DNA from 3 places in the Peribacillus sp. YIM B13472 genome. Region 1 is predicted to be linked to each of the others. Evidence: riboswitches for the same ligand, from Rfam matches in the RefSeq annotation. Region 1 holds a riboswitch; each other region holds the start of a gene.
The links. A riboswitch is a leader RNA that binds a small molecule or an ion and turns the genes downstream of it on or off. The one in region 1 is predicted to bind lysine.
Positions count from the first base shown of each region.

Region 2: linked by a shared signal. The riboswitch ahead of dapA (4-hydroxy-tetrahydrodipicolinate synthase) and the one ahead of ACFX4I_RS02555 (amino acid permease) in region 1 are both predicted to bind lysine.
Region 3: linked by a shared signal. The riboswitch ahead of ACFX4I_RS15760 (aspartate kinase) and the one ahead of ACFX4I_RS02555 (amino acid permease) in region 1 are both predicted to bind lysine.

Region 1 is NZ_JBHZPG010000002.1:176,580-187,270, forward strand. It holds gene ACFX4I_RS02545 (Ger(x)C family spore germination protein) at 1-39, shown strand, start outside; gene ACFX4I_RS02550 (glycoside hydrolase family 13 protein) at 125-1,804, shown strand; gene ACFX4I_RS02555 (amino acid permease) at 1,844-3,295, opposite strand; lysine riboswitch at 3,392-3,577, opposite strand; gene ACFX4I_RS02560 (LacI family DNA-binding transcriptional regulator) at 3,817-4,779, opposite strand; gene ACFX4I_RS02565 (metal ABC transporter solute-binding protein, Zn/Mn family) at 5,441-6,364, shown strand; gene ACFX4I_RS02570 (metal ABC transporter ATP-binding protein) at 6,377-7,132, shown strand; gene ACFX4I_RS02575 (metal ABC transporter permease) at 7,140-8,066, shown strand; gene ACFX4I_RS02580 (metal ABC transporter permease) at 8,063-8,944, shown strand; gene rodA (rod shape-determining protein RodA) at 9,092-10,264, shown strand; gene ACFX4I_RS02590 (spore coat protein) at 10,346-10,681, opposite strand.
Region 2 is NZ_JBHZPG010000029.1:46,990-57,680, forward strand. It holds gene ACFX4I_RS19495 (TRAP transporter substrate-binding protein) at 1-962, opposite strand, end outside; gene ACFX4I_RS19500 (TRAP transporter large permease subunit) at 1,020-2,297, opposite strand; gene ACFX4I_RS19505 (TRAP transporter small permease) at 2,294-2,866, opposite strand; gene ACFX4I_RS19510 (TRAP transporter substrate-binding protein) at 2,903-3,931, opposite strand; gene ACFX4I_RS19515 (DUF2690 domain-containing protein) at 4,607-4,894, shown strand; partial or broken gene ACFX4I_RS19520 (MFS transporter) at 5,032-5,458, shown strand; lysine riboswitch at 5,875-6,053, shown strand; gene dapA (4-hydroxy-tetrahydrodipicolinate synthase) at 6,188-7,084, shown strand; gene ACFX4I_RS19530 (Lrp/AsnC family transcriptional regulator) at 7,711-8,181, opposite strand; gene ACFX4I_RS19535 (DMT family transporter) at 8,435-9,349, shown strand; partial or broken gene ACFX4I_RS19540 (DNA alkylation repair protein) at 9,486-10,187, opposite strand; gene ACFX4I_RS19545 (HPP family protein) at 10,542-10,691, opposite strand, start outside.
Region 3 is NZ_JBHZPG010000019.1:76,700-87,390, reverse strand. It holds gene ACFX4I_RS15795 (long-chain-fatty-acid--CoA ligase) at 1-210, shown strand, start outside; gene ACFX4I_RS15790 (fatty acid metabolism transcriptional regulator FadR) at 411-998, shown strand; gene ACFX4I_RS15785 (enoyl-CoA hydratase) at 1,123-1,896, shown strand; gene ACFX4I_RS15780 (electron transfer flavoprotein subunit beta/FixA family protein) at 2,019-2,792, shown strand; gene ACFX4I_RS15775 (electron transfer flavoprotein subunit alpha/FixB family protein) at 2,861-3,838, shown strand; gene trxA (thioredoxin) at 4,041-4,361, shown strand; gene uvrC (excinuclease ABC subunit UvrC) at 4,465-6,237, shown strand; lysine riboswitch at 6,299-6,475, shown strand; gene ACFX4I_RS15760 (aspartate kinase) at 6,564-7,796, shown strand; gene ACFX4I_RS15755 (YslB family protein) at 7,860-8,330, opposite strand; gene ACFX4I_RS15750 (succinate dehydrogenase cytochrome b558 subunit) at 8,714-9,322, shown strand; gene sdhA (succinate dehydrogenase flavoprotein subunit) at 9,393-10,691, shown strand, end outside.

The sequences.
Region 1 (10,691 bases):
CTGGATATTGAAATGATTCAAACGGGAATAGCTGAATAAAAGTAGAATATTCTGAAGTTTCCCCCTTTATAATAGGGGTATTGGTGTAATGATTATATCAATGCGGCTAATGAGGGGGAAAGGCATGGACAAAGCATGGTGGAAAGAGGCAGTTGTGTATCAAGTGTATCCAAGGAGTTTTATGGATAGTGATGGAGATGGGATAGGGGATATAAACGGGATCTTGATGAAGCTCGATTATTTACAAGAGCTTGGTGTGAACGTGATATGGCTATCCCCTGTTTATCAATCTCCCAATGATGACAATGGGTACGATATCAGTGATTATAAATCAATCATGGCTGAATTCGGGACCATGGCCGATTTCGATAGGTTGTTGAAGGCGGTTCATGAACGTGGAATGAAGATCATGATGGACCTGGTGGTCAACCATTCTTCAGATGAACATCCGTGGTTCAAGGAATCCCGATCCTCAAAAGATAATCCGAAACGTGATTATTATATTTGGAAATCTGGCAGGAATGGAAAAGAACCGAATAATTGGGAGTCCATTTTTAAAGGGTCAGCATGGGAATATGATGAAGGAACGGATGAATATTATTTACATTTATTCAGCAGGAAACAACCGGATTTAAACTGGGAGAACCCTAAGCTCCGTGAAGAGATTTACAGCATCATGACTTGGTGGCTGGATAAGGGTGTCGATGGCTTCAGGATGGATGTCATCAACTTCCTTTCGAAAGATCAAAGCTATTCAGATGGAGCCGTTCATCATGAAAAACAGTATGGCGATGGAAGCCCCTTTTTCCTGAATGGCCCGCGCATACATGAGTTTATGCAGGAAATCAATCAACGGGCACTTTCTGGACATGACGTGATTACGGTTGGGGAGATGCCAGGCGTCTCACCGGAGGAGGCGCAATTGTTCACAGGTAAAGATCGTGGTGAGCTACATATGGTCTTTCAATTCGAACATATGGATTTGGGGAGCGGACCAGCAGGGAAATGGAGTAATGATAAGTGGAAGCTTACCGAATTAAAGCGAATTCTTTCCAAGTGGCAGACTGGTTTGGAGGGCGATGGCTGGAACAGTTTATACTGGAACAACCATGATCAGCCCCGGATTGTCTCAAGGTTTGGTAATGATGGAAAGTATCGTATTGAAAGCGCAAAGATGCTTGCAGCTTGCCTTCATATGCTTCAAGGGACACCCTATATATATCAAGGGGAAGAGCTGGGCATGACCAATGTTGCATTTGAAAGCATCGATGATTACCGGGATATCGAAACATTGAATTCATATGAAGAACTCGTCAATTCGCATGGCTGGTCAAAAGAGCGGATGATGTCAGCCATCCATGCCCGCAGCAGGGATAATGCGAGGACACCGATTCAGTGGAATGACTCCCGGAACGCAGGATTCACGAAAGGTACGCCTTGGATTAAGGTTAATCCCAATTTTCCCGAGATTAATGCAGAAAAAGCCTATAATGATCCGAATTCCATTTTTCATTTTTATAAAAAGCTCATCCAATTACGCAAGAAGCATGAAATCATCGTTTATGGTCGTTTTGAACTGCTATGGCCGGATGATGAACGAATATTTGCCTACACGAGATCGTTTGAAGAAGAAAAGCTGTTGGTGCTATGCAACTTTAAAGAAGAGCAGGCCTCCTATACTTTGCCTGAAGAGCTCCATGCATATTCAGCCACAAGGCTGATCGGCAATTATGATCAGGAGGAAGAAGGAATCTCCAGCAAACCTCTGCGTCCATATGAATGCCGTGTTTATCATTTGAAATGAAAAAAGGACCTGTTCTTCTTAGAACAGGTCCTTTGCGTATTATTTTGATTTAAGGTCACATTCCTCTAGGGGAATGATTTTCGTTTTATGCTTGATTTTATAGCCGAACCATAGGACGAAAAATAAAATCAAGCCAATGTAGGAAACAAACATTGAATTCCAGTCGATCCCATCGCTGCTGAAAGCTTGATAGCCTTGTCCGATGATAATGATAATACAAAGGACAAGGGCGAATATAGGCCCGAATGGGAAGCCTTTTGCCCGGAATGGTAAAGCATTCATATCAAGGCCTTGAGCTGCGTAAGCTTTGCGGAACCGATAATGGGCAATCGCAATCCCGACCCAGGTGACGAATCCCGCCATGCCTGAAGCGTTCAATAACCAGATATAAACGACGCCATCACCGAAAAATGAAGCTAAGAATGCAACGCAGCCTACTAAAGAAGTCACGATAAGTGCATTCACGGGTACTCCTCTTTTATCTAACTTGCCTAGGAATTTCGGTGCTTTCCCATCACGTGCCAAGTCCCATAGCATACGGGTTGAAGCGTACATGCCAGAGTTACCGGCAGAGAGTACGGATGATAGAATGATCGCGTTCATGATGGATGCAGCAAATGCAAGGCCGGCCCGTTCAAATACAAGCGTGAATGGACTTACGGCAACATCTTCACTCAATAAACGTGAATCGGTAAACGGAATGATCATTCCAATTACAAAAATGGCAAGGATATAGAATAAGATGATACGCCAGAAAACGGATCTGATCGCTTTTGGGATATTTTTTTCTGGATCTTCACTTTCACCAGCAGTCACTCCAAGCAATTCCGTACCTTGGAATGAAAAGCCGGCAGCCATGAATACGCCCAGGATCGTGAAGAACCCTCCGTTAAAGGGACCTTCGCCCATTGTGAAATTGGAAAAACCAATTGGGTCTTTCCCACCCATGATTCCGAGAATGATCAGAACACCCGTAATCAAGAAAATGACGACTGTCACGACTTTGATCATGGCAAACCAGAATTCTGTTTCCCCGAAACCTTTAACTGACATGTAATTGATAAGAAACATAATGATTAACGCAATGGCACTCCAGATAAACGAAGGGCTATCCGGGAACCAGAACTTCATAATTAAGACAACGGCTGCCAATTCAGCGGCAATGGTGATTGCCCAGTTATACCAGTAGTTCCAACCAATCGCAAAACCGAAAGACGGATCGACGAATTTGGATGCATAGACACGGAACGAACCGGCCACTGGCATGAACGCTGCCATTTCTGCAAGACTTGTCATTAAGTAATAAACCATGATGCCGATGACCGCGTATGCCACCAAGGCACCGCCGGGACCGGCTGAATGAATGGCACCGCCACTTGCTAAAAATAAACCTGTTCCAATCGTTCCACCTAATGAAATCATCATTAAATGACGCGCTTTCAGGCTCCTTTTCAGTTCAGTAGGGCTTGATGCTGATTGTGAATTTGACAATTGATGTTACACTCCTTTTTATTGGAAGGGAACGAAAAATAAAAAAACAGCAGTCGAAAAAGATCGACGGCTGTTTATAATAAACCCGTTTATCCTTCCGAAGATAGCTCCCCACGCTTTTTTGAAAAAACGTGACAGTGGTGTTCCTGTTCGGTAACACCGCCAGCAAGAATATACATGGAATATACCCTAACTTCGGCAAATTATCCTTTCAAACGGAGTCTTGAATTTTCCAGAATCTCGTCCGTTTTACTTTTATAAGCTGCAGCCTCTAACTCATCGGTAAATGAGGAAGTATTCAATTTTCTAAAATCGTTGCGCCAGCTTGGAAGTGACGTCGGACGCTAGTACTCATGAAATCGCAAATAGATTGCTAGTAATTGAGTAAACTTTACTATATCAAAATTATAAAATAATCTCGTGAATATCGCAATGATTATTTTATGTGGTTATTTTTTCCTAGTTAATGAATGATGGTGGCAAGGAAGAATTCGATATACCAAAAAAAAGCAATGTGATAACTAAACGGTCCTCCTTTTTATAAGGGCGTAGTCCAGCTTTACATGTTTGACCACTTCAGGATTCTCAAATAGGTCCACTGCCATTTTCCCAATCCATTCCAGCGGTAAGGAAATGGTCGTGATGTCGAGCATTTCACTCAGGCTATCATTATTGAAACCGAGAATGGCCACATCTTCCGGGACCCTTATACCCAATTTCTTAGCGGTAAGAATGAAGCCTGCCGCCGTGTCATCATTCGTGATGATGATGGCTTCAGGTTTATCTATCATCGAATTCCATTGTTGAAACAATTGTTCCCCGTCTTTGATGTGATAGCTGCCTTCAAACAGCCATTCCTTATTGTTTATCAGTTGATGTTTACTCATGATATCGTTAAAGGCCTTTGTACGATGGGAACTATTTCTGCTCTTTTTACGGCCGAGACTGTATCCGATTTTCTTATATCCTTTAGCAATCACGTACTCAAGGGCACAGGAGAAAGCTGCATAATGATCAATGCTGATGGATGAGAATTCAGCCGAGGCTGTATCTTCACATAAAATAATCGGTCCGTATTTTTGATAATCCAAAAGGATTTTCATTTCCGAAATCCTTGAACAAACGATAATGCCATCGAGCTGCTTCATTTGCAGCATATTAAAAGCCTGGATTTCCTTCTCTCTGTCATAATTTGTTTGAAAGATGACGATATGACAGCCAATTGCATTTGCCTGTTTAGTGATTCCGTTAACGATTGCCCCGTAATATGGGTGATTGTTGAAAGGGATGATGATGCCGATAAGATTAGTTTTACCTTTTGAAAGATGAATGGCGTTTATGTTTCTCGTATAATTCAAACGATTGATGGCTTCTAAGACGCTCTTTCTTTTATCGGGGCTTACATATGGATGATCATTCAATACACGGGACACTGTTGAGACAGATACACCGGCACATTGAGCTATTTCTTTAATATTTGTCATGGTATCACCGTTTTTTCTTTTTTTATATTGTACAGTATGAAACCCATTTCAGGGCAAGAGAACAGTATGGGGCTGCTGAAGATTTCTTCAAATAAGGTCTTGTTCTGGTATGGGTTTCATCCTTTAAGATTGTTTTAAGTCTTAGAGGAGGAGGAGACCATGATGTTCCAAACTTTAATCACCCTTTTTGTGCTTTGCGGAATCGAATTGGGATTTGCGTACTTGGCAATTTCCTTGAAAAAATGAGTGGAATAAGCGTTTACTCGTGAATTTTTGTACTTTACTCGTGAATTTTGCCATTTTACTCGTAAAGTTCGCACATTTACTCGTGAATTTCACACCGTCCCGAAATAGCCCCCATAGTTTATATTCACCATTAAAACCCCGCAATATAAATATAACTTCATCGTTACGTTTCATGTACGGAATGACTGACTGTCAGGATGCTCCCTAGTGGAGCTTCCTGACAGTTTTTGCTGTGTGTAAAAGTCATTGTTCTTTTTTGAAATGTTTGAAAAAATAGTTTCACTTTTTTTGTGTATAGTATAAAATAAGTTGTGCGTGGGAAACTTTTTAGCATTTACGACAATGTAAAAAAATTTACACTTAGTTTTGCACATGGCAAACTATTTTAGAGAGATGAAAAAGGGAGGGAATTTGGGTGGGTTTTCTGAAATCTATTGGGAGCTTGCTTGTTGCATTGCTGATTTTAACGGGGTGCGGCAATGCTACGGTCGAAAGTGATAAAGGCAATGGTAAGCTGAATGTCGTTACAACAACGGGAATGATTGGAGATTTGGTTGAGAATATCGGCGGTAAACATGTCGAGGTCACCAGTTTAATGGGTCCGGGAGTCGACCCCCATCTATATAAAGCGACACAGGGTGATGTTAAGACACTGGATTCGGCTGATATGATTTTTTATAACGGTGTGCATCTTGAAGGGAAAATGACGGATATATTTGAAATGATGAGCAAGGATAAACCGACGATTGCCGTCACGGAGGACTTCAAGGAGAACCAACTTCGCAAAGTGAGTGCAACGGAACATGATCCCCACGTATGGTTTGATGTAAAGCTTTGGATCGTTGCGGCAAAGGCAGTTAAGAAAGAATTGATTGCCAATGATCCGGACCATGAAGCAGAGTTTCGTGAAAATTATGAAGAGTACGTTCTGCAATTGGAGGAACTTGATAAATATGTTCAAGATGAAATTAATAAAATACCAAAAGATCAACGGGTGCTCGTTACAGCGCATGATGCTTTTGGGTACTACGGTCAGTCATACGGCCTGGACGTAAGAGGGCTCCAAGGGATCAATACATTATCGGAATATGGATCAAAAGATGTGACGGATATGCGGAATTATCTTGTGGAGAACAAAATTAAAGCGATTTTCATTGAGTCAAGCGTACCAAGGAAGGCCATCGAGGCTGTCATTCAAGGAGCAGGTAAGCAGGGTCACAAAGTGGAAATCGGCGGTGAATTGTTCTCGGATGCCATGGGTGAAAAAGGGACGGAAGAAGGAACGTATATCGGAATGGTCCGTCATAATACCGACATAATCGTCCGTGCTTTGAAATAAGGGGGAGAAACTATGAATCTATCAGCTTTGAAGGTCGAGAATTTAACGATTGCTTATCATAAGAAGCCGGTTGTCGAAGATGTCTCATTTGAGGTGCCGGAAGGGAATTTAATCGGTATCATTGGCCCCAATGGAGCAGGGAAGTCCACATTGATAAAGGGGATACTCGAATTGATCCCCAAAATATCGGGGCAAATCACAATAAAGGGTTCTACTTATAAATCGATGAGGAAGAGTATCGGCTATGTACCACAACGGGAGTCAGTGGATTGGGATTTTCCGACCAACGCACTCGATGTCGTGATGATGGGCAGATATGGTCATCTCGGATGGCTGAAGCGACCAGGTAAGTCCGAAAGGCAGAAGGGGATGGAGTGCCTGGAAAAGGTGGGGATGGCTGAATACGCTAACCGACAGATCAGCCAGCTATCAGGTGGACAGCAGCAACGGATATTCCTGGCCCGTGCTTTGGCACAGGAAGCGGATATTTATTTTATGGATGAACCGTTCGTAGGGGTGGATGCCGCAACAGAGAAAGCGATCATACAATTGCTGATGGAATTGAAGGAAAAAGGCAAAACCGTTCTGGTTGTGCACCATGATCTATCGACCGTGAAGGAATATTTCGACTGGACGATGTTATTGAATAAAAAGGTTATGAAAATAGGTCCGACGGAGGAAGTATTCATTCCCGAACACTTACAGGCAACATATGGAGGCCGCCTAGCGATACTATCAGACACGAAGTCCGGCCTTTTATTAAAATGAGGTGTACATGATGAACATACTGGATATTATTACTGATCCAAATACAAGGTGGATATTGCTTGGCACGATGTTCCTCGGATTAAGCAGCGGGGTCATCGGCAGCTTTGCCTACCTCAGAAAGCAGTCTTTGCTTGGCGACACGCTCGCACATGCAGCGTTACCCGGTATCTGTGTCGCCTTTATGTTAACTGGAGTGAAATCCACTTCCTACTTTCTAATAGGTGCTGCCCTGGCTGGCTTAGTGGCTGTCTTCTTGATCAGTGTGCTTACGAGATACAGTAAGATCAAGCAGGATGCGGCTTTGGGAATCGTCTTATCTTCCTTCTTTGGCTTCGGAATTGTCATGCTTACACAGATTCAGCAGAGTGAGTATGGAAACCAGAGTGGATTGGATACCTTTTTATTTGGGCAGACGGCCTCAATGGTCATGTCAGATGTATATATGATGATGACTGTTTCCTTTATTCTCATTTTCACTTGTACCGTATTTTTTAAAGAATTCAAATTACTGTCCTTTGACCCTGGGTTTGCTAAGGGGATGGGATTGCCGGTTGTTTTTCTGGATTATTTCATCATGATGCTGATCGTGGCAGCTGTGGTGATCGGTATCCAGGCTGTAGGCGTCGTATTGATGGCATCTTTACTGATCACGCCTGCGGTTTCTGCGAGGTATTGGACGGAGCGGCTGCATATCATGGTCATCCTGTCTGGTATATTCGGAATGTTGAGCGGTGTGTCTGGAACGTTGATCAGTACATCGGTCAATGATTTGCCTACAGGACCGTTAATTGTTTTATCCGCGACCGTATGGTTTTTCTTTTCCATGCTTTTTGCACCTAAACGCGGAGTGCTTTCATCTATATGGAGAAGGGTATCGACGAAAAAGAAATATTCTCTCGAACAGAATAGAAGGAAAGGGAGCCACTCATCATGAATGATTTTTGGATTATTTTAGTCGGAGCATTGGTGGCGAGTGCTTGCAGTGTATTAGGATGCTTTTTGATAGTCAGGAAAATGACGTTGATTGGGGATGCCATCAGTCATTCCGTTTTGCCGGGAATCGTATTGGCATTTTTAATAACCGGCACTCGTGACTCTGTTCCAATGCTGATAGGGGCAGCTGCGCTCGGTTTGCTCACCGTATTCTTGATCCAGCTTTTCCAATCGTCGGGCGTTCAATCTGACGCAGCGATCGGGATTGTATTCACTTCACTTTTTGCAACGGGGATCGTACTCGTGAGCTTGTATACGCAACAAATAGATTTTGACCTGGAACATGTCCTTTATGGCGAAATAGCCTATACCCCCTGGAACACGATGACAATAGCGGGAATCGAAGCAGGACCAAAGGCTGTTTGGATTGTCGGCAGTTGCTTTATCCTGAACCTCATACTGATCTTCCTTTTCTTCAAACAGTTTAAACTCGTGTCATTTGATTCATCACTTGCGGCTGCAATGGGAATTCCTGTACTGTTCTTTCATTACTTATTGATGAGCCTCATTTCACTGACAACTGTAGCTTCTTTTGATAGTGTAGGTTCCATTTTAGTAGTTGGAATGCTCATCATACCTGCGGCGACGGCCTATCTGCTGTCAGACCGTTTAAGCCGCATGATATTGGTCAGTATCGGGGTCGGGGTGCTAAGTTCCGTCATCGGCTACTATTCAGCCACCATTTTGGATGCCTCGATATCAGGTTGCATGGTGGGATCGGCCGCCATATTATTCGGATTGGCTTTTCTCTTTTCCCCAAGCAATGGATTGGTCAGCAGATTGCTGAAACGGAGAAAATCAAAGGAATTACATGCATAGTTCCCCCTGCCTACAGGCTTCATGGAAATAACTCCATGAAGCCTGTAAACAATTCTTCGATATAGTTGTGATTTTATTTGTTTAAAGTATAATGAATAAGTGTATTTATAGATGTATCGCAGGAGCCTTTTTAAGGGAGAGTTAAGTATGGAAGAACAAAATAAATTTTCATCTCGAATAGATTTTTCTTTGGTCACAATATTGCTGTTATTATGCGTTGGAAGTTGCCTAGCAATCTATAGTGCCCAAACGACTGGACAGTATGCTGAAAACTTCTTAATTAAACAAATTTTTTGGTATATAGTGGGGATTGGAATCGTATTAGGGTTCATCACACTGGATTCGGACCAACTGAAAAAAATCTCTTGGTATGCCTATGGGTTCGGATTGTTTTTGCTATTTTTGCTGATCATTATGCCAGAAAGCATCGTACCTAATATAAATGGTGCAAGAAGCTGGTTCAAAATTCCGGGAGTCGGTTCGATTCAGCCATCGGAATTCATGAAGGTTTTCCTGATTTTGGCTCTAGCCAATGTCATATCGAACCATCATCTCAAAAATACACTGAAAACGATTCAAACGGATATTTGGCTGCTTATTAAAATCGGTCTTGTGACCGGTGCCCCCTTAATGTTAATCATGCAACAGCCGGATTTGGGTACCTCGCTTGTCATCATGTCAATCATGCTCGGAATGATTTTCATATCAGGGGTAACATGGAAGATCCTGCTGCCGATCGTTTCGGGAGGAATTGCCGTCGCTTCAACGGTCCTTTACTTTGTTATTTGGAAGCCGGAGATCCTGGTAAAATACTTAGGGGTAAAAACCTATCAATTCGGACGTATCTATTCTTGGCTGGATCCATATAATTATGCGAGCTCCGAAGGGTATCACCTTACCAGATCCTTACTGGCTATCGGCTCCGGCCAGACCACAGGCAAGGGAATCGGTTCGAGGGAAGTGTATTTACCTGAGAGTCATTCGGATTTCATTTTCAGCATCATCGGTGAAGAATTCGGTTTCATCGGATCAAGCATCATCATTTCCTTGTTTTTCCTATTGATTTACCACATAACAAAAACGGGAATGGACACGAAAAATAACTTCTATACATATATCTGTGTTGGCGTTATAAGCATGTTGACGTTCCACGTTTTTCAAAATATCGGCATGACTGTAGGCCTTTTACCGATTACGGGGATTCCGCTTCCATTTGTCAGTTATGGAGGAAGCTCGCTAATGGGGAACATGATGGCCATGGGCTTAATATTCAGCATTCGGTATCACTATAAGAAGTATATGTTTTCAACGGATATCTAAAAATAAAGCCGGCCCCCCATGGGCCGGCTTTACTTGTAGCACAAAAACAAAAGGAGCAGAATCCACCCCTTGAATGTTTGCTTATTGAATGTTCGTTCCAGATGGAAATTGATTTTTATAACCGGAAAATTGTTGATACGATTGGCCTAAGCTGGTTGCTTGCGCCTTTTCCAAACTATACCAGCCTTTTTCGAACATAAGGTTATAGAGTTCTCGCTGCATCTCCTGATTTTCTTTGGAAACGGAGAAAATGTCTTGGAATAATGCTTGGTTACTCATTTCATGCAGGGCAACGGAAAGGGAGTTACAAAAGTACTTTTCAGTTGTGAGCATATCATTTATAAAATCCCTGTCATTCATTTGCGGTGTCTTTACTATGGGAGATTCTGGATTTTGGACTTTGTTTTCATTGGGCATCAAGAACCCT
Region 2 (10,691 bases), on a different contig from region 1:
GGTTGGATGACTTTCTTCATTTTTTCCATTTCTTCCGGCTCTACTTCATTGATTTTCATTCCTTCTTCTTTTAGATACTTAAGTGCTTTTTCATTTTCTTTCTGGTTAACTTCCCGTTGATACTTTCCAGCCTCTTGTGCGGCATCACTCATGATTTCTTGCTCTTGCTCTGATAGGCCATCCCAGAACTTTTTACTTACAAGGAATACAAATGGTGTATAAACATGATTTGTAAGACTTAAGTATTCTTGCACTTCATTATATTTTTGCGTTTGAATTGTAGCGAGTGGATTCTCCTGACCATCAACAGTGCCGGTCTCCAACGCAGTAAATACTTCAGAGAAGGCCATCGGCGATGGATTCGCCCCTAACTTTGAAAATGCATCTAAATGCACTTCATTTTGCATGGTACGAAGTTTAAGCCCTTTGAAATCGTCAGCCGTTTTTATCGGATGTTTACTATTAGTTAAGTTTCGGAAGCCGTTTTCCCAGTATCCCAAACCTACTAAATCATGTTCCGGTAATTTATCCAAAAGTTTTTTTCCTACTGCACCATCAAGTACTGTATAAGCTTCTTCTTCATTATTAAAGACAAATGGGAAGTCATAAATTCCAAATTCCTTAATCATACCAACAAGTGGAGAAGTTGAAGGCACTGTTACTTCCTGTAAACCGCCTTGAAGTGCTTCTGTCATTTTCTGATCATCTCCGAGGGTGGCATCAAAAAAGTTTTGGACTTTCATTTTCCCACCGCTTTTTTCTTCAACCAGTTCTTTAAATTTCTCCATTCCTTTTCCTTGTGGATGCATTTTACTATTTCCGATTCCTGCTTTGATTGTTCTTTTCTGAATACCGTCAGCTGAAGCGCTTTCATTTTGTCCGCTTCCGCAAGCGCTTAATAGTAGTAATGAAGGCAGTAAAACTCCAACCGCCAAACGTTTGAACAAATTATTCATTTTCATTTTCCTCCTATTAATAAGATGAATATCAATACAGACCCAATTACTTGTTTAATTCCGTTAGGAGGTAAACCATTCTAGAGGAACCAGCACTAAGGAAGGAAACAAAATCAACAAGATCAATATAATCACTTCAACGAGCAAGAAAGGCCAAATCCCCTTCATGATATCTTCCATACTGATCTTACTGATGCCGCACATGACATTTAAAACGGTTCCGACAGGTGGTGTAAGTAAACCGATGGCGTTATTCAGGATAAACAGGACACCAAAGTAAACTGGATCAATACCTGCAGCGACCACCAATGGCATCAAGACAGGTGTTAGAATAAGGATTGTCGGCGTCATATCCATAGCAGTTCCAACTACGATAACCAATAGGTTTATCATTATTAATAGAAGGAATGGATGATCCATAAATGGCTCCAGCAATCCAATTACCTGACCAGGTAAATCAGCTACAGTTATCAGCCAGGATGACACGAGTGCTGCAGCGACCAGAAACATGACAACACTCGTCATTTTTCCTGCATGAACAAAGACCTCATACAAATCTTTCACTTTCATTTCGCGATAGATTACAAGACCGACAAATATTGCATAGACTGCAGCCACCACTGCCGCTTCAGTAGGTGTAAATAAACCGAATTTCAATCCACCAATGATAATGACGGGCAGGAATAGAGCCCAAATGCCTTGACGAAAAGAAGTAAGTATTTCTTTTTTTGAAGCTCGAGGGTTAACGGCGACTTTATCTTTTCGTGCAACAATGGCCCACGTAACCGTAAGTCCAACCGCTAGTAAAATACCTGGAACGATTCCTGCCATGAACAGCTTTGTAATGGACACACCACTCGCGACACCGAAAATGATAAAGCCAATACTTGGGGGAATGATCGGGGCAATGATACCACCTGATGCAATCAAGCCACTTGACCGGTTCACATCATAACCAGACTTCACCATCATTGGAATTAATATTGCCCCAAGCGCTGCCGTATCGGCAACAGCAGACCCTGATAAACTCGCAAACAACACACTCGCAATGATCGCAACATAGCCAAGGCCTCCCTTGATATGGCCAACCAAATTCATTGCCATCTCAACGATACGCCGTGATAAACCGCCCCGATTCATCGCCTCTCCTGCCAGCATAAAGAACGGTATGGCCATTAGAGGAAAGTTATCCGCGCCACTAATTAGGTTTTGTGCGATAATTTGACTATCAAAAATACCAAGAAAGTACATAAGCACTACGCTACTAACAAGTAAGGCAAATGCAATAGGTATTCCAAGTCCCATGGCTCCCAGTAATGATCCGACAAATACACCTATCATCCCTGCTTCTCCTCCTTAACTATCCTAATATCTGACTCAAATTCATCAGCATGGAGGGAAATTAGCTCTTCTGAATCACTTATCATCACCAATTCTTCGTCTTTAATTTTATTGAAGAAAATCCGATACAAATTGAAAATGATCATGCTGCCCATTGAAACACTTACAAGAATGCCTGTCCCATATACAAAAGCCAGTGGCATTCCAGTGGCCGGTGCAGCACTATCAATGTTTATCATAGTCATTTTCCAGCTTCCATCCAGGATTAAGAGAAGAACGAATAACATCATCAAATCACTAATAACTAGTACCACTTTTTTCATCTTATTCGGGAGCCGTTTAATGACCATGTCGACACCTAAGTGTTCTTTGTTTTTGAAAGCTCCGATGGCGCCGAGGAACGTCAACCAAATAAAGAGATACCTTGACATTTCTTCTGACCAAGTAATCCCTGAATTAAAGAAATAACGAAGAACTACATTACCAAACACGAGTACGACCATTATTGCTAATGCAGCTGCCATAATAATGTTTAACGAATTTTCCAAGATTCTGGATATTTTATTCACCTATACATCTCCCCCTTCCTATCTAGAGTGCCTGCTTCATTCTGCTTTTATTTTTCCGACGAGCTCCTCCGCCCAGTCATTTTCCTCAAAGACTTCATCATAAACAGGTTGAGATGCTTTTAACATTTTTTCTGAAAAGTCTTCGTCAGGCGTAGTGAATTTGATTCCATTATCCTTAAGATATGCTTTGTCATCATCATAACTTTTTTCCATCAATTCAAACTCATATGCTGCCGACTCTTTTGCTGCTTTTTGAATGATTTTTTGTTGCTCCTTTGTTAGCCCTTTATAGAATTTGCTATTGATAATGTAAATATTGGGGCTGAACATATGCTTGGATTCTAATACATCACTTTGAACTTCATTCCATCCCGAGGATCTCAGCGTGGCAATGGGATTATCTTGAGCATCAACTACCTTTTGTTCAAGTGCGGTAAAAACTTCTGAAATAGGTAATGGGCTAACGTTCGCTCCCAATGATTCACCTAATTTTATGTAATTCGGGATGTTCGGCATTCTGAGTCGAAGTCCATCAAAATCTTTCATACTCTTAATTGGACGATTACTCGAAAACATCCTAAATCCGTTTGCACTCCAAGCAAGCGGTGTCACTCCATGTTTTGGATCAAGCTCTTCTGTCAATTCCTCTCCGATAGGTCCATTCAATACCTTCTTTACATGATCGTAATCCCTAAATAGGAAGGGCCATTCCGGAACACCCATTTTAGGAATGTCCGACTGCATAATTAGTCCTGGAACACCCATTTCGATCGTTCCATTTCTGACGCCGTCATAAAATTCTTTTTCCGCACCTAATGTACTGTTCGCATAAATCCGAACCTCTAGTTCACCATTACTCTCCTTTTCAACCATTTTTTTGAATTTTTCTTTCAAGGCAATGTTTTGAGGATGATTTTCAGCAAAATAATGTGCCACTTTAATCGTTTTCTTTTCAACTCCAGATCCACTGGTTTTTTCTCCCTCGCCTCCACCACATCCTGCTAAAAGGAATGCCATTGCTAGAGTTAAGCTTGTGGAGAATACAAAAAACTTTCTTTTTTTCAATAAAAACCCTCCCTAAAGTTTTTTTGTAAGCGTTATCATTTATGATTGATCTTAATAACTTCTCCTCACCCTTGTATAAGCCAAAATTAATTTGTTTTATAATATAAAACTCCGTTTTTGTTTTATTCGGAGTAAGGAAAACACTTCACCTCTAATTACGTTTTTCTAGTTGATTCATGACTTTTTAAACGATTAATAAAATGAAGGGTAATTTGTTCTATAATATAAAACTAAGTTTTTGAATTTGAAATCTTACGTTGATTATAAGCTTCCATTTTTACTAATGTCAAACCATTTTTTGAATTTTATAACAATTTAACAAATCCTCTATTTCACTAATTAATATGTAGAGGTTCAACATTTCATAATCTCATCCTTCCAGTCAAGATTTATAGAATCAGAACGGAAAAGAGTATTTATTTTTTTCTATACTAGGACTTGTGATAATGATTTGCCTTTGCTTGATGGGAATGGGGAACTATCCCTTAACTACGTAGTTATCTGAGTTATGGTAATATTTATACATTTGGTAAATGATTCCAAAGTACATGGAAATATCAATTTTCATATGGTGAAGTCTGGAAGAAGGAAAGGAGAGGGGTTATTATAAAAAAATTATTAAATATTGTGATGGTAATAACGCTTGTCTTTGGACTGTTTTTTGCGATTGCACCGGTGAATAAAGCATTTGCCTTGTCCTACGATAATACAAACCCTTATTCGACAGGTTGTGCTTCTAAAAGCCCAATCACTTATGAAACGGAATATATTTATAAAAACGGTGTAAAAATTGGATATGTGCAGCTAAAAGGAAGTGCGTATTGTCATACGGCGTGGGGTTACTTAAAGTTTTATTCGGCTGCTCCTTACGATTATTATGCAAATGTTTGGGTTGACAGTTTTAATGGCAAGACCAAGAGAGCAATACAAGTTGTGCTAGTTCCGGTGGTAACGGATGGATAATGAAAGGCCAGACATCCTGTTATACTGCACAATTATGGAATTTAGATCCGTATAATGCTTTGGCTAAGGCAGGCATTTATTCTTCAACTGGGGCTCTCATTATTTCTGCGAACACTGGTCGTTATTAATGGGTTATTAATGCAACCTACCTGTTAACGACTTTTCTCGATGGAATTGCGTTTTGGGCATCTTTTCTCATTTTGCCTGCTATGCACAGTACATTTCGCAGTTCAATGCGTGATCAATTTTCTTTGTTAACAACCCCTTCGAATCTTAATGGCTTTTATCATTCCATCTCATGGATTTGGAGCGACGATGCTGTTTTTCAGTATCTCGTTCCAATCCTGAAAGGAATGGACCAATCAGTTTGATCTTGTTTGGCTACGGATTTATTTCCATTTTCAGCAACTTACTCGCTGGTAAAATGGCCAGCTACAATGCTATGAACGCCTCCGGTTTGTTTTCCTCGTCCAAGCAATTGTTCTGATCAGTTTTTATTGGACGACAGATAATTTTATCTTTGGATTGGTTAACATTAGCTTGATGTCATTAATGGCCACCCTTTTCAATTTTGATAGTATAATTGAATCAATGGAGTCCTCCTTACATTGAAGCGATCCGTTTTCTTGCTTCCCAAACGTCACGGATTTTCATATCTTTTCTTTCCTTTGTTAGTTTTGTATTTATCATGTTGTCCTCCCCATCCTGATCATCATTCTAAGTATTCATAAGATAAATACTAATTTTCTATAAGATATATCAATTGTAAAACTGAGAAACTTTTCATACAGATTGTTTTATAAAACTATTAATGTTGAGATTACATAATACTAAAAAAGATGAATCCAACCCCTATACCGTATCCATTCCATTGAATATCCATGTATTCTAAAAAAATATTTTTAAATTGGCCTTGCAATAAAAAGGATTCCTTGTTATATTACAGTCAATTAAATATTTTCTTACTTCATACTTTTTGAAGTGAGGATAGAGGAGCAAAGACCATTAGTACACATATTGAGGAGAATGAGATCCTATGACTATTGTGGAAAGGGGAATTTGCCGAAGCGGAAAGAATCTCATGTTCTTGAAGCTGGTTCTGCTATTGAATAAATGCAGGACTGTCATATAGGAAACTATATGGAGGGCTATCTTATGCGCGGAAACATTTTTTTGATAAATATTGTTTCTACTGCAGCAGCGAATCCTCGTTGTTGCTTTTTTGCGTTTACTCCTGAATGGCCCTAACCACCTCTGAACTTTTTAAAAAATTATACAAAAGGGTGTGAAGTTATGAATTTTGGCCAAGTTTTAACCGCAATGGTTACCCCGTTTAATCATAATGATGAGGTTGATTTCAATGCTACGAGAACTTTAGTAAATTATTTAATTGCTAATGGTTCTGATGGATTAGTAATAGCAGGTACAACTGGAGAGTCTCCTACATTAACTCAAGAAGAGAAAGTAGATTTATTCAAAATTGTTGTAGAAGTTGTTGATGGAAGAGTCCCAGTCATAGCTGGAACTGGCTCAAATAACACGAAGGCTTCTATCAGCTTAACAAAACAAGCAGAGGAAGCAGGAGTCGACGGAATCATGCTCGTTACCCCATACTATAACAAGCCGTCTCAAGAAGGATTATTTCAGCACTTTAGTGCTATTGCCCATTCAACATCATTACCGGTAATGCTTTATAATATCCCAGGACGAAGTGTTGTGAACATGTCAGTAGAGACAATTGTTAGTCTCTCGAAAATCAACAATATTGTGGCAGTAAAAGAAGCAAGTGGTGACTTAGATGCCATGGCACAAATCATAAGCAAAACAACTAGCGATTTTACATTGTACAGCGGCGATGATGGGTTAACATTACCGGTTTTAGCCATTGGTGGAACAGGTATTGTTTCGGTTGCTTCACACATAATTGGTAATGAAATGCAAGAAATGATCAATAGCTTTAAAAATGGTGATGTCCAAGGTGGTGCCACTGCACATCGTAACCTTCTTCCAATTATGAAAGCATTATTTGCTGCACCAAGCCCAGCACCGGTAAAATCAGCATTAAATATGCGGGGGTTAAATGTTGGAGGTGTCCGCTTACCATTGGTCCCTTTAAACCATGAAGAAAAAAGAGCACTACAAATAGCTCTACAACCGAGTAACGCAGAAGCAATTTTGTTAAGTAAATAAACTTAATGATTCATTAAGCGAGTGTGATTAAAAATCATAATAAACGGGCGAAATTTAAAAAAGCAGTGCAAACTCCTAAAGAATTGTACTGCTTTTTAATCAATGCACGGCTAAGTACTTAAACTAGTTGAGCAATATAATAATTTTATAAGATTAAGGGAAAAAGCAGAATTTACATTTTCAAGAAAAATATTTGGTGTATCCAGTAGGAATTGTAAATTTCAAATTTTCTATAGAACTGATTTTATTGGGGATTGATCATAAGCTTAGTATTTCTAGTGATAATGATATGTAATTATTGAAAGACAGAGTCGTTCCTTAGTATCCATTCAAAAGAAATAAAGTAATTGATAGCTTTGACTTTCAAAATTCCGAGCGAACATTCGTTCAACTTAGAAATGGATTTATATTTACTTATATAACTTGATATTGAATAAATAGCCTATGTTCTCGTTTAGCAAAGGCTATTTTTTTTGACAAGTTTTTTTATCCAACCCCTTTTTTCTCTTGGCCTGAAGTCGCTGTCCTTAGGACTTCATTTTTTTATTCCTTCTTCTACTTTTCTCTCTCTCTTGTTCTATTAAAAAACGTTCGTAAAAGTGTACTTTACGAACGGGACTTTTTTTCTATATGGGTAAAACCGTTGAATATTTAATTTCTCTGAGAGCTAGGCTAGTTTGAATTCTTGTTATGCCTAATTTATTTAACTTTCTAATAAATATTTCTAATTCCTTCCGATCTTTGTTAGCCACTTTTAAAAGATAATCATACTCACCTGTTAAACAATGGCACTCTAATACTTCTGACATAGAAGCTAATGCCTTCTCCAAAACTTCCAGTTTTTCAGCTTGATGTATATTCGTACTCATAAAAATAAAACATAATAAATCAAAACCTAGCTTCTCTTGGTTTAAAATTGCTACTTGTCCATTAATAAATCCTTCATTTTCCAAACGTTTTATCCTTGAATGTATAGCAGGTGGAGATAACTTGACACGCTTTGCAAGCTCAGTATTGCTTAACTGTGCATCCTTTTGCAGTAAATCTAAAATTTGAATATCAACATTATCTAGAACCTTGCTTACGATAGATTCCACTTATAGTCACTCCTTTTACAATTGTTCCAAAAACGGTACCATCTCAATAGCAAAACTTAATTTAATTCTGTATATCAGTAATATTTTTTAATATTATTTTAAGTTTCTTCTATTATACAAAACAATATATAAAGTAACGAACTAAAATGTTAAAATTAGTAGTAATTAATTATGAAAATTGATATGTCATTGTGCACAATGGCTTCGATCTTTTTTCACTTCAACTGTGAAAGATGAAAAGGAGCAATAAGATATGCAGTATTATTATTTTTCGTTATTACTTTTAACAAGTTTATTATGGGGTGGAAACTTTGTCGTAGGAAAATCGCTTGTCGGTCATGCTTCTCCGATGACGTTGACAAGCTTAAGGTGGATCATTGCTATTGGTTGTCTTTTGCCAATTGTATGGTGGAAAGAAAGAAAGATATTCCCCCCTCGAAGTGCAATCCTTCCTTTATTTTTGATGGGAATTACTGGTGTAGTTCTCTTTAATCTATTACAATTTGCAGCTTTAGAGAAAACATCCGCCACTAATGTTGGATTAATATCAACATTAAACATGATTTCAATTGCTGTTTTTTCATTTTTCTTTTTAAAAGAAAGAATTAATATTCTTCAAATGTTTTCTATGTTTTTTTCGCTTATTGGCGTAATACTTGTACTTTCAAAAGGAAATATTGATCTATTCCTTTCATTACGATTTAATACAGGTGATTTATATATGATGGCTGCTGTATGCGTTTGGGGAATATATTCCGTTTGTAGCAAATGGGCCATGATAACAACTACACCCATGATGTCTACATTATATTCTGGTATATTTGGACTTATAGTCCTTCTTCCGTTTAATTTTTCTAATTTTACAGTGTCTAATATAAATACTTCTTTCATACAATCTATTTTATATACAGGCGTTATCTCTACTGTAGCATGTATGGTACTTTGGAACATTGGTGTACAAAAATTAGGTACAACAACATCAGGTATTTTCTTGAATTTCAATCCTATTTTCACTGCAATTTTAGCCTTTCTATTATTAGGTGAAAAAATGACGTGGGTACAAGGAATTGGTAGTGGAATTGTGATTATAGGCTGTTATTTGTTCTCACATTTTAAAGCGAAGGTGATTTTCAAAAAGAATTCCAGACAATCGCAGATTCAAGCATGATTTTTTTCAAAGTCTATAAAGGTAATATCTCTCGTGATTAATTTTCTATATATACATAAAAGCCTGATCCAAGGTGGATACAGGCTCGTTTGTTCAAAAACTTTCCGGATAATGAATTAATAAAAAAGTGCTAATTTTAACATCTTACATATTTGCGTTTAAAGCCAAGCCTTCCTTTATCGACTTCTTTTTGAATACTTTCGTAAGCATTTAGAAAACTGCTTTTTTTCTTGTCCCGTTTTTGACTTCTACTGTCCCTATTGCCTTTGCAGTCTCGACTGCCTTTTCATGGAGTGGCAAATATGAAATCCCCACGGTGTATAGAAAATTATTCATAGCGGATTTCGTTCGTTCTGGCGAATCGTGAATCGTATTTTTCACAATATCAAGCATATTGGAAATCTTGCTTTCGGAAAATTCAACGTCTAGCCGATTCCCTAAAAGCCAGCAGTAGCAACTCTGAGCCCGCTGACATTCTCAGCTCTTCACCGCTTGCGATCCATTTATCAGCAACTTCTTGTGCAATATCTGACTCCGCTAAAGTTACGGCCACTACAAAATCGGACAGCATAAAAATACGCAGCATCCATCCAACGATCATAATCCGACTCAGTCATGGCTTTTGGATCTGCAATAATGCCTGCAAGGTACATTGCATCGTAGTTCCCCGTGGAATAAAGCTCTTCAGCTAAACGGTGACTTTATTTTCTTTGCAATTGGTTTCATAGCGCCTGTAGCCACGCCAAAAAGCGGCTCATGCGCACCATTGGATATGTACATTTTTTAGTTCGTTCCTTGCCAAGGCTTCAAGTTCCTGCATAACCATCTCTAAATTCATCGCTTAGCACTTCCTTCATTTGATAACGAAAAGAATTTCAATTCCTAAATCGAATGCTGTGAGTGATGGAGAATATTTTGCAAACTTATTTGGTAAGAATCTTCTATTACCGGTTCAGACATGAACATTCACCTTTTTTACTGGGATTTTACAACTGTCCATCAAGCTTTAGCAAATCATTATCAAACGCTATTTTTCATGTAATATGATGGTAAGTAAGTTTTTTCATTCTAAAGGTTTTTCATTCTATTAGTAAGAAAAGCCATAGCTCCCCGCTTATTGAAGTAAAGCAGTCAGTACAATAAGCGGGGAGCTTTAAAACAGTCACATATAAAAGTATCTGAAATATGTTTTTCATAACCAGTGTTTTGGATACTGTCTTGTTTGAAATAAATTATTATAAATCATCGATATAAAAACTAATAATAAGGTACCTATTACAATCGGAATCAGGAATCCCCAACCAACTTGAGAATTGATCGAAACAAGGGCACTAGCTGCTGC
Region 3 (10,691 bases), on a different contig from region 1:
GTTAAGGCCTATGTCGTACTGAAAAAAAATGCCAGGGCCACTGAAGAGGAATTGAATGAATTTGCCAGAAAGAACCTGGCTTCCTATAAGGTGCCGCGCAGCTATGAATTCAGGGATGAACTTCCTAAAACGACGATAGGAAAGATTCTGAGAAGAGTCCTTATCGAGGAAGAAAAGAAAAAAATTTCCGAGGAAAGAAAAGAAGCTTAAACAAGCGCCCCCTTTTAACGGAGCAGCGGAAGAAAGCTCCGTGTTTTGCAGAACGGCTGGACAACCTATGGATGGGGGCTGTACAATGAACAGAAGTGAATGTCAGGACCCCTAGAAGTTTTTGCTTGACAGTAAAGGGTCGTCATTTTATGATAGAAATATGAATGATGATTCATTCATTTTCTGAAAGGGGACATCCAGTGAAAAGCAACAGACCAAAGTATAATCAAATTATTGAAGCGGCCGTTATCGTCATTGCCCAAAACGGTTACTATCAAGCCCAAGTATCCAAAATCGCCAAGCAGGCAGGCGTAGCGGATGGCACCATATATTTATATTTTAAAAATAAAGAAGATATCTTAATATCATTATTTCATGAAAAGATGGGCTCTTTTGTGGAACAGATCGAAGAAGAAATAAAAGGAAAGACCACTGCTTCGGATAAACTGCATGTGCTCATCCAAAAACATTTTAAAAACCTTTCAGAAGACGTGAATTTAGCAATTGTCACTCAGTTGGAATTAAGACAGTCGAATAAAGAATTGCGCCTTAGAATTAATGATGTGTTAAGAGGGTATTTGAATTTAATCGATCAGATCATTATTGAAGGAAAAGAGAACGGCGAATTCCTGCCTGATTTAAACAATTTACTTGCCAGGCAGATGATTTTTGGAACGATTGACGAAACAGTGACGACTTGGGTCATGAATGAGCAAAAGTACTCCCTTCCTGACCTTGCACCAGACGTTCACCGCCTCCTAATTGGCGGCTGTGGCCTGAAAAGTTAACGATTTAAATAGAGGATGGCTAGCCATCCTCGAAAGAATCGATTAATCCTGCTTCCCCTTTATCGGGAAGTGATACATATTGAATTTTCAAAAAAGTTCGAATAGCATGCCTGGAGGGATTGATATGGAATATCTTAAGCTTTCTGTCGAAAATCATGTGGCTTTTATAACGATTGATCATGCACCTGCAAATGCGCTTTCTTCGGCTATCATCGGAGAGCTTTCACAGGCCTTCGATCAAATTGAAAAAGACGAAGCCGTACGGGTTGTCCTTCTTCATGGTGAAGGAAGATTCTTCTCTGCAGGAGCAGACATTAAAGAGTTTACTGAAGTGGAGAACGGGAAAGCTTTCGAGAAGCTGACCAAGAATGGTCAATCTGTATTTGAGAAAATCGAATCTTTTCCAAAACCGGTCATTGCAGCCATCCATGGAGCAGCGCTTGGCGGAGGATTGGAGCTGGCTATGGCCTGTCACATCCGATTGGTCACCGAAAGGGCTAAACTTGGTTTGCCTGAGCTGCAGTTGGGCTTAATCCCTGGATTTGCCGGGACCCAACGTCTTCCTCGTTATGTAGGCATGGCAAAGGCAGCTGAAATGCTGTTTACAAGTGAACCGATTTCAGGTACCCAAGCTGTGCAATGCGGATTGGCGAATCATGCCTTCACGGATGAAGAACTGATTCCAAAAGCTAAGGAACTAGCCAATAAAATTGCCAAGAAAAGCCCCCTGGCTTTAAAGTCGGCCATTGAGTTATTAAATTATTCTAAGCATGATTCCTATCATAAAGGTGTGGAAAGGGAAGCTGCCCTCTTTGGCCAAGCTTTCGATACCGCTGATGCACAAGAAGGAATCAGCGCTTTCATTGAAAAAAGGGAAGCTGTATTCAAAGGGAAATGATGATTCGGTAGAAATAACTATTTATATATATCATGCAGGATTTTGATGAAATCTGTAGAACAATACTATATATCAATAAAATTCATAATCTTCAAAACTCAAATCATTCGGGAGGTATTATCGTGAACATTTATGTACTGCTGAAAAGAACATTTGATACAGAAGAAAAAATTACACTATCCAACGGGAAAATTAATGAGGATGGAGCGGAATTCATCATTAATCCATACGATGAGTATGCAGTTGAAGAAGCAATGCAGGTACGTGATGCACAAGGCGGCGAAGTAACGGTTATTTCTGTCGGAACCGAAGAGGCTGAAAAGCAATTACGTACAGCGCTGGCAATGGGTGCTGACAAAGCCGTATTGATAAATATAGAAGACGACATAGAAAATGGCGACCAATTCACGACTGCCAAAATTATAGGTGAATACTTAAAAGGTAAAAATGCCGATTTAATCATTGCAGGAAACGTAGCAATCGATGGGGGTTCTGGTCAAGTGGGACCGCGCGTTGCCGAAATTTTAGAAATTCCTTATATTACAACCATTACTAAACTGGACATCGCAAATGGAAATGTAAGCGTTATCCGTGATGTCGAAGGGGACTCTGAAACGATAGAAGCATCCCTTCCATTGTTGGTGACAGCTCAACAAGGGCTAAATGAGCCGCGTTATCCATCATTGCCAGGAATCATGAAAGCGAAGAAAAAACCGCTTGAAGAATTGGAATTGGATGACTTGGATTTGGAAGAAGAAGATGTTGAGGCAAAAACAAAAACGATTGAAATTTACCTTCCTGCTAAAAAAGAAGCTGGAAAAGTATTGGACGGAGAAATCGGTGATCAAGTTAGCGAACTTGTTCAATTATTACGCAGTGAAGCAAAAGTGGTTTAATCTTAAACGGTACTTTTCAAAACAACACACACGACAAAAGAAAAATAGAGCACAGGAGGTTTTTATAAATGGCTAGAAAGTTTCTTGTATTGGGCGAAGTTCGTGACGGTTCACTAAGAAATGTATCATTTGAAGCTATCGGTGCGGCTAAACTTGCTGCAGATGGCGGGGAAATCGTAGGTGTTTTAGTTGGTGACAGTGTTCAAAATTTCGGAAATGAATTGATCCAATATGGCGCGGACCGGGTTGTGGCAGTAGAAAATGATCAATTGAAACAATATACTTCAGATGGATATGCGCAAAGCTTGCTTGCCGTCATCGAGCAGGAAAAGCCAGAAGGGATTTTCTTTGGACATACGGCCCTAGGAAAAGATCTTGCACCTAAATTGGCTGGAAAGCTTGAATCAGGCTTGATCTCGGACGTTACATCCATTGAAGTAGAAGGCGGAAATATCGTTTTCACCCGCCCGATATATTCTGGTAAAGCATTTGAAAAGAAAATTGTTACGGATGGCGTGATATTCGCGACAATCCGTCCGAACAATATCGAACCATTAGCGAAAGATGAGTCCCGCTCTGGTGATGTTTCTACATTAAGTGTGGACATTAAGGATTTACGCACAATCATTAAAGATGTTGTTAGAAAAGCTAGCGAAGGGGTCGACCTTTCAGAAGCGAAAGTAATCATCGCAGGTGGACGGGGCGTGAAAAGTGAAGATGGTTTTGAACCATTAAAGGAACTTGCACAAGTTCTTGGCGGAGCGGTAGGAGCTTCCCGCGGAGCATGTGATGCGGACTATTGCGATTACTCATTGCAAATCGGGCAAACGGGTAAAGTCGTAACACCTGACCTTTATATCGCCTGCGGAATTTCCGGTGCGATCCAGCATTTAGCGGGGATGTCCAACTCCAAGGTTATCGTTGCCATCAATAAAGACCCGGAAGCTAACATATTCAATGTGGCTGATTATGGAATTGTCGGAGACCTTTTCGAAGTCGTTCCATTACTTACGGAAGAATTCAAAAAACTAAAAGTTAACGCTTAATAGAGATAATACAGATAAGGGGGGCAAGACATTTGGCATAAGCCGATACATGTCTTGCCCCTTTATTTGGGCTAATAGGCAGGACTTCAGCCTGCATATTTACTCTTTTTTTGGACATCCTACCACTGAAGCAAAATATTAGCATCGATTCGAGCAACAATGGTATACTGTCTTTAGTTATTTGAGTAAATTTGAGGAGGAAATATATATGGCTATTGTAAATGCAACTGACCAAACTTTCACAACAGATACTAGCGAAGGTGTTGTTCTTGTAGATTTTTGGGCTCCATGGTGCGGACCTTGTAAAATGATCGCTCCTGTTCTCCAAGAGCTTGATACTGAAATTGGCGATACAGCAAAAATCGTAAAAGTGGATGTAGATGAAAACCAAGAAACAGCAGGAAAATTCGGTGTGATGAGCATCCCGACATTAATCGTCCTTAAAGACGGTGAAGTGGTTGATAAGGTTGTTGGTTTCCAACCTAAAGAAGCACTTGCTGAACTTATTGCAAAACACGCGTAATAGTAAGTTAGCTAAAAAAAGCTTCAAGTCTGCGGACTTGAAGCTTTTTTCGCTATCTTGATATATAATGATTGTAAAAATGGGAGAACAGGAGGCTGAATGCATGAATCAACAAATAAAGAATAAACTTGCCCTTCTTCCCGATCAACCTGGTTGTTATTTGATGAAAGATCGTCAGGGAACGATCATATATGTAGGCAAAGCGAAAGTGTTGAAAAATCGTGTCCGTTCTTATTTTACGGGATCTCATGATGGAAAAACATTTCGTCTCGTGAATGAGATTGCGGATTTCGAATACATCGTCACATCTTCTAATATCGAGGCTCTTATTTTAGAATTGAACTTAATCAAAAAACATGACCCAAAATATAATGTCATGCTAAAGGATGATAAGACCTATCCTTTCATCAAGCTGACTGCAGAACGCCACCCTCGTCTAATCATTACGCGAAAAGTCAAAAAAGATAAAGGGAAATATTTCGGTCCTTATCCGAATGCATTTGCAGCTAACGAAACGAAAAAATTGCTCGACCGCATCTATCCCCTAAGAAAATGCAATACTTTACCAGATCGCGTTTGTCTCTACTATCATCTTGGCCAGTGTCTGGCCCCATGTGTATATGAAGTAGAGGAACAGGAATATAAAAAAATGGTGGATGATATCAACCGGTTCTTGAACGGCGGGCATACTGAAATAAAAAAAGAACTGACTGAAAAAATGCTAGTGGCATCTGAAGAGCTCGATTTCGAGAGGGCCAAGGAGTTCCGTGACAAGATTGCCCACATTGATATTACGATGGAGAAGCAAAAAATGATGACGACCGATTTCATCGACAGGGATGTATTTGGCTTTGCCCATGATAAAGGATGGATGTGCGTCCAGGTATTTTTTGTCCGGCAGGGTAAATTAATAGAAAGGGATGTTTCGCTTTTTCCGGTCTACGATGAACCCGAACAGGAACTCCTTACATTCCTCGGTCAGTTTTACGAGATTACGAACCATTTTAAACCAAAGGAAATCTTGCTGCCTGAATCAGTGGATGCTGAAATGGCCGAAGGGCTGCTTGGTGTCAAAACGATTCACCCCAAAAGGGGGGCGAAAAAAGACATGCTTAAATTGGCGAATAAAAATGCCTCCATCGCCCTTCAGGAAAAATTCTCTTTGATTGAAAGGGATGAAGAAAGAACGATCAATGCGGTGGAAAACCTCGGGAATCAACTGGGTATCTATACTCCGCATCGAATTGAAGCTTTCGATAACTCCAATATCCAGGGAAGTGACCCTGTTTCCGCTTTAGTCGTGTTCATTGATGGGAAGCCGGAAAAAAGAGAGTACCGAAAATATAAGATCAAGACGGTCAAGGGACCTGATGATTATGAATCGATGCGTGAAGTGGTCAGAAGAAGGTATTCACGAGTATTGAAAGAAGGGCTGCCGCTTCCGGACTTGATCATCATTGATGGCGGAAAGGGACATGTCGAAGCCGTTCGGGATATTTTGGAAAATGAATTGGCCCTTGATATTCCGCTTTCAGGCCTCATTAAGGATGAAAAGCATAGGACATCGCAATTGATGATCGGAAATCCTCTTGAAATCGTACCTCTTGATTCACGGAGCCAGGAATTTTACCTATTGCAAAGAATTCAGGATGAAGTGCATCGGTTCGCGATTACTTTTCATCGCCAGCTACGCGGGAAAAATGCGGTTCACTCCCAGCTTGATGATATTCCAGGAGTCGGGGAAAAACGCAGGAAGCAATTATTAAGGCATTTTGGATCATTGAAGAAAATCAAAGAGGCAACAGTCGAGGAAATCATGGAAGCTGGTATGCCAAAAGGGGTAGCCGAGGGAATCGTTAGAAAATTACAAGAATAATCTTGCTACCGATAAATCTCTATGCTATGATTAAAAGGAATTTTTAACTAGACAACTTAAAAGTGCTGATAGAGGTGCGGAATTCAAGAGTAAAAACCTGGAGAAGTATGAGCTTCCATGAAAGGTTTTGAAAGGGGATGACGCCGAAGGAAGACAAGACTCATACCTTGTTTTCCTGGTCCGACATTTAATAAATGGCGGATTGTCAGGGTTTATACCCTGGAGAGCTATCTCACTGTGTTTACAGTATTAGATATGTGATCACAGCAATGAGATATTTCTCATTGCTTTTTTTATTGCCTAAAAAGTAGAGAGGGTGCATGAGGATGGCATTAATCGTTCAAAAATTTGGCGGAACATCCGTCGGAAGCGTAGAGAAAATCAAAAATGTTGCCAAACGGGTAATCGAGGAAGCGGAGAATGGAAATGAGGTAGTCGTCGTTGTTTCAGCTATGGGGAAAACAACGGACCAATTGGTTTCCATGGCCCGTGATATTTCCGGAACCCCTAGCAAAAGGGAAATGGATATGCTATTGACTACTGGGGAACAGGTAACGATTTCCCTGTTAACGATGGCATTGATTGAAGAAGGATATGAAGCCATTTCGTATACTGGCTGGCAGGCTGGCATGCAAACGGAATCCGTTCATGGGAATGCCCGGATTTTAAACATCGATGCCACAAGGATCCAAGCCCAGCTTCAAGAGAAGAAAATAGTGGTCGTGGCCGGTTTCCAGGGTAACGATGTAAATGGGGAAATCACAACCTTGGGGCGAGGCGGTTCCGATACGACGGCGGTTGCCATCGCTGCAGCGCTGAATGCGGATAGATGCGATATTTATACGGATGTAACGGGTGTTTTCACAACGGATCCACGCTACATAAAAGGCGCGCGAAAACTCCAATCCATTTCTTACGATGAAATGCTGGAACTTGCCACCCTGGGGGCGGGCGTCCTTCATCCACGGGCTGTCGAATATGCAAAAAATTATCAAATTCCGCTTGAAGTCCGTTCAAGCATGGAGAGAGAATCAGGAACGATCATTGAGGAGGAAGCAACTATGGAAGAAAACTTAATTGTACGCGGCATTGCTTTTGAAGACAGTATTACGAGGGTCACAATCTATGGTTTGCCCCAATCACTTGGTGCATTATCCACAATCTTCACGACACTTGCGAAAAACCGGATTAATGTGGACATCATCATTCAAAGCATGACTGCCGAGGATACGACCAATCTATCTTTTTCCACAAAAAGTGAAGATACGGAAGCGGCCTTGATCGTGCTGGAAAATAATAAAGAACGATTGGGATTCGACCGGGTCGAAACGGAGAGCGGGTTGGCCAAAGTGTCCATCGTCGGATCTGGTATGGTATCCAATCCCGGAGTGGCTGCCGAGATGTTTGAAGTGATGGCCAATACTGGCATCCAGGTGAAAATGGTCAGCACATCGGAAATTAAAGTTTCGACTGTCGTCAATGAAAAGGAAATGGTGAAGGCGGTTGAATCTCTCCATGAAGCATTTAAACTTGGTCAGCATGCAAATGTGCTAGCTTAAGTGTCAGGAGTCCAATAAAAAACAGACTTCCGGTAAAAAGGGTAAGTCTGTTTTAAGGGCTCATTAGATTGGATCTCTGGGATCCCATTGGATGGTGAATATCACTTTTTTTGCGCGGCGTTTGATTTCTTCCGTTGATTCGCTGAGGAATTTTTTTTGCAGTGAAAACTGCTCGGCAAGGAAACCGGCTTCAAGCTGGAAGTGACAATCAGGGTGTAAATCCAGGCGGCGGCTGATTATTTCACCCGTCAGGGATAGTTCCATCTGGTGTTTCGTATATTTCAAGATTTCCAGATTGCCCCATCCAGCGCTTTGGAAAAATTCAATAACTTCCTGATCGCCATTCAATGGGAATTTTCTTGCTAATTGTTTACCTGCCCAATAGAGGATTTGATTAGAGTCTTTTCCGAGAATATCGTTCAATAGAACTTCTCTGATCAATTCGTACCCGAAAGCTGGAACTTTGAATTCTTCAGTTTGGATTTCTTCTGTTTGAATCTCTTCTTCTATCGCAGCAGCAATATTTTTTTTCATAATTTATCGCCTCTTTCTGTAAATCTATTATAAACGTATTTCTTTTGCAAATTATACTGTTTTTTATTTATTTAAATATCAATTGGAAAAAAATGAGAAATTATACCGAGATATTAATAGATTAATTAGTAATTTCTCCAAAATATATACTTGATAGATAAAAAATAGACAATTTAATCCAATAAAATCTATTCTGAAAAAGAGATTTCTTGTATCCGTTTTCTTGACGCACATTGAAGTCAGGAGTAAAATGGACATGTCACATAATTGTAAAGGGAGTATAGAGGAGTTTTCTGACTCTATACTATATTTTCACGCGGAGATAAAAGGTAGCCACCAGTTTATCTTTGCATGATTTTTCACAAATTAAGGGGGGGCACTTAGTGGCAAAAAATCGTGAGTTTGGGAATCGTAGACTTCATTCACTACTTGGAGTTATTCCGATCGGGCTGTTTTTGTTGGAGCATTTAGTTACCAACTATATGGCAACAAAGGGACCGGAATCATTTAATTCAGCAGCACATTTCTTAGAAAGCATACCATTTCGTTATTTCTTGGAAATCTTCATCATTTTCTTACCTTTGATTTATCATGCGGTTTACGGGATTTATATCGCGTTTACGGCTAAAAATAATTTGGGTAGATTTGGATTTTTCCGGAATTGGATGTTCTTTTTACAACGTCTAAGCGGAATCATTACGTTGATTTTCCTGGTTTGGCATGTTTGGTCAACTAGAATTCAAGCAGCATTAGGTACAGAGGTTGACTTTGACATGATGGCAGAGATTTTCTCTAATCCATTTATGATTGCATTTTATTTAGTTGGGGTCATTTCGACAATTTTCCACTTCTCTAATGGATTATGGTCATTTGCAGTGAGCTGGGGTCTGACAGTTTCACCTAAATCGCAAAAAATCATGACTTACGTTACTTTGATCGTTTTCGTTCTTCTTTCTTATGTAGGGGTTAGCGCAATTTTCGCTTTCGTATAAGAAGATAGAGTTTATTTATAAGTATTAGGAAAAACATAGCTTTGCTAATGGAAATAAGGGAGTGACAGAATTGGGTAAAGGTAAAATTATTATCGTTGGTGGAGGTCTAGCTGGTTTAATGGCTACGATCAAAGCAGCAGAGCTGGGACAACAGGTAGATTTATTTTCTTTAGTACCTGTTAAACGCTCTCACTCAGTTTGTGCCCAAGGCGGAATCAATGGGGCAGTAAATACAAAAGGTGAAGGGGATTCTCCATATATCCACTTTGATGATACAGTTTATGGCGGAGATTTCTTGGCTAACCAACCACCGGTTAAAGCGATGTGCGAAGCAGCACCATCGATCATCCATATGTTTGACCGTATGGGCGTAATGTTCAACCGTACTCCGGAAGGTCTTCTTGATTTCCGTCGTTTCGGTGGTACTCAACATAGCCGTACAGCATTCGCTGGTGCAACAACTGGTCAGCAATTACTTTATGCATTGGACGAGCAGGTTCGCCGTTATGAAGTAGAAGGCCTTGTAACGAAATATGAAGGCTGGGAATTCCTTGGAGCTGTTATCGATGACGATCAAACAGCACGCGGTATCGTAGCACAGAACTTGACTTCAATGGAAATCAAATCATTCCCTGGCGACGCTGTCATCATGGCGAGCGGCGGTCCTGGAATCATTTTCGGTAAATCAACTAACTCAATGATCAATACAGGTTCAGCAGCATCCATTGTTTATCAACAAGGTGTAAATTATGCAAATGGTGAGTTCATTCAAATTCACCCGACAGCAATCCCTGGAGATGACAAACTTCGTCTGATGAGTGAATCCGCTCGTGGTGAAGGTGGACGTATCTGGACATATAAAGACGGAAAACCTTGGTATTTCCTTGAAGAAAAATACCCTGCTTATGGTAACCTTGTACCTCGTGATATCGCGACTCGTGAAATCTTCGACGTATGTATGAACATGAAGCTTGGCATAAATGGAGAAAACATGGTTTACCTGGATCTATCACATAAAGATCCTAAATTACTTGATATAAAACTTGGCGGAATCATTGAAATCTACGAGAAATTCATGGGTGAAGATCCTCGTAAAGTCCCAATGAAAATTTTCCCTGCCGTTCACTATTCTATGGGCGGACTTTGGGTGGATTATGACCAAATGACTAACATCAAAGGTTTATTCGCTGCAGGTGAGTGTGATTACTCACAACATGGCGGTAACCGTCTTGGTGCGAACTCACTTCTTTCTGCAATCTATGGTGGTTCAGTCGCTGGACCGAATGCCGTTAAATATATTGAAGGCCTTGATAAAACTTCAGAATCCATTCCTTCTTCATTGTATGAAGGGTTCGAAAAACAAGAACAG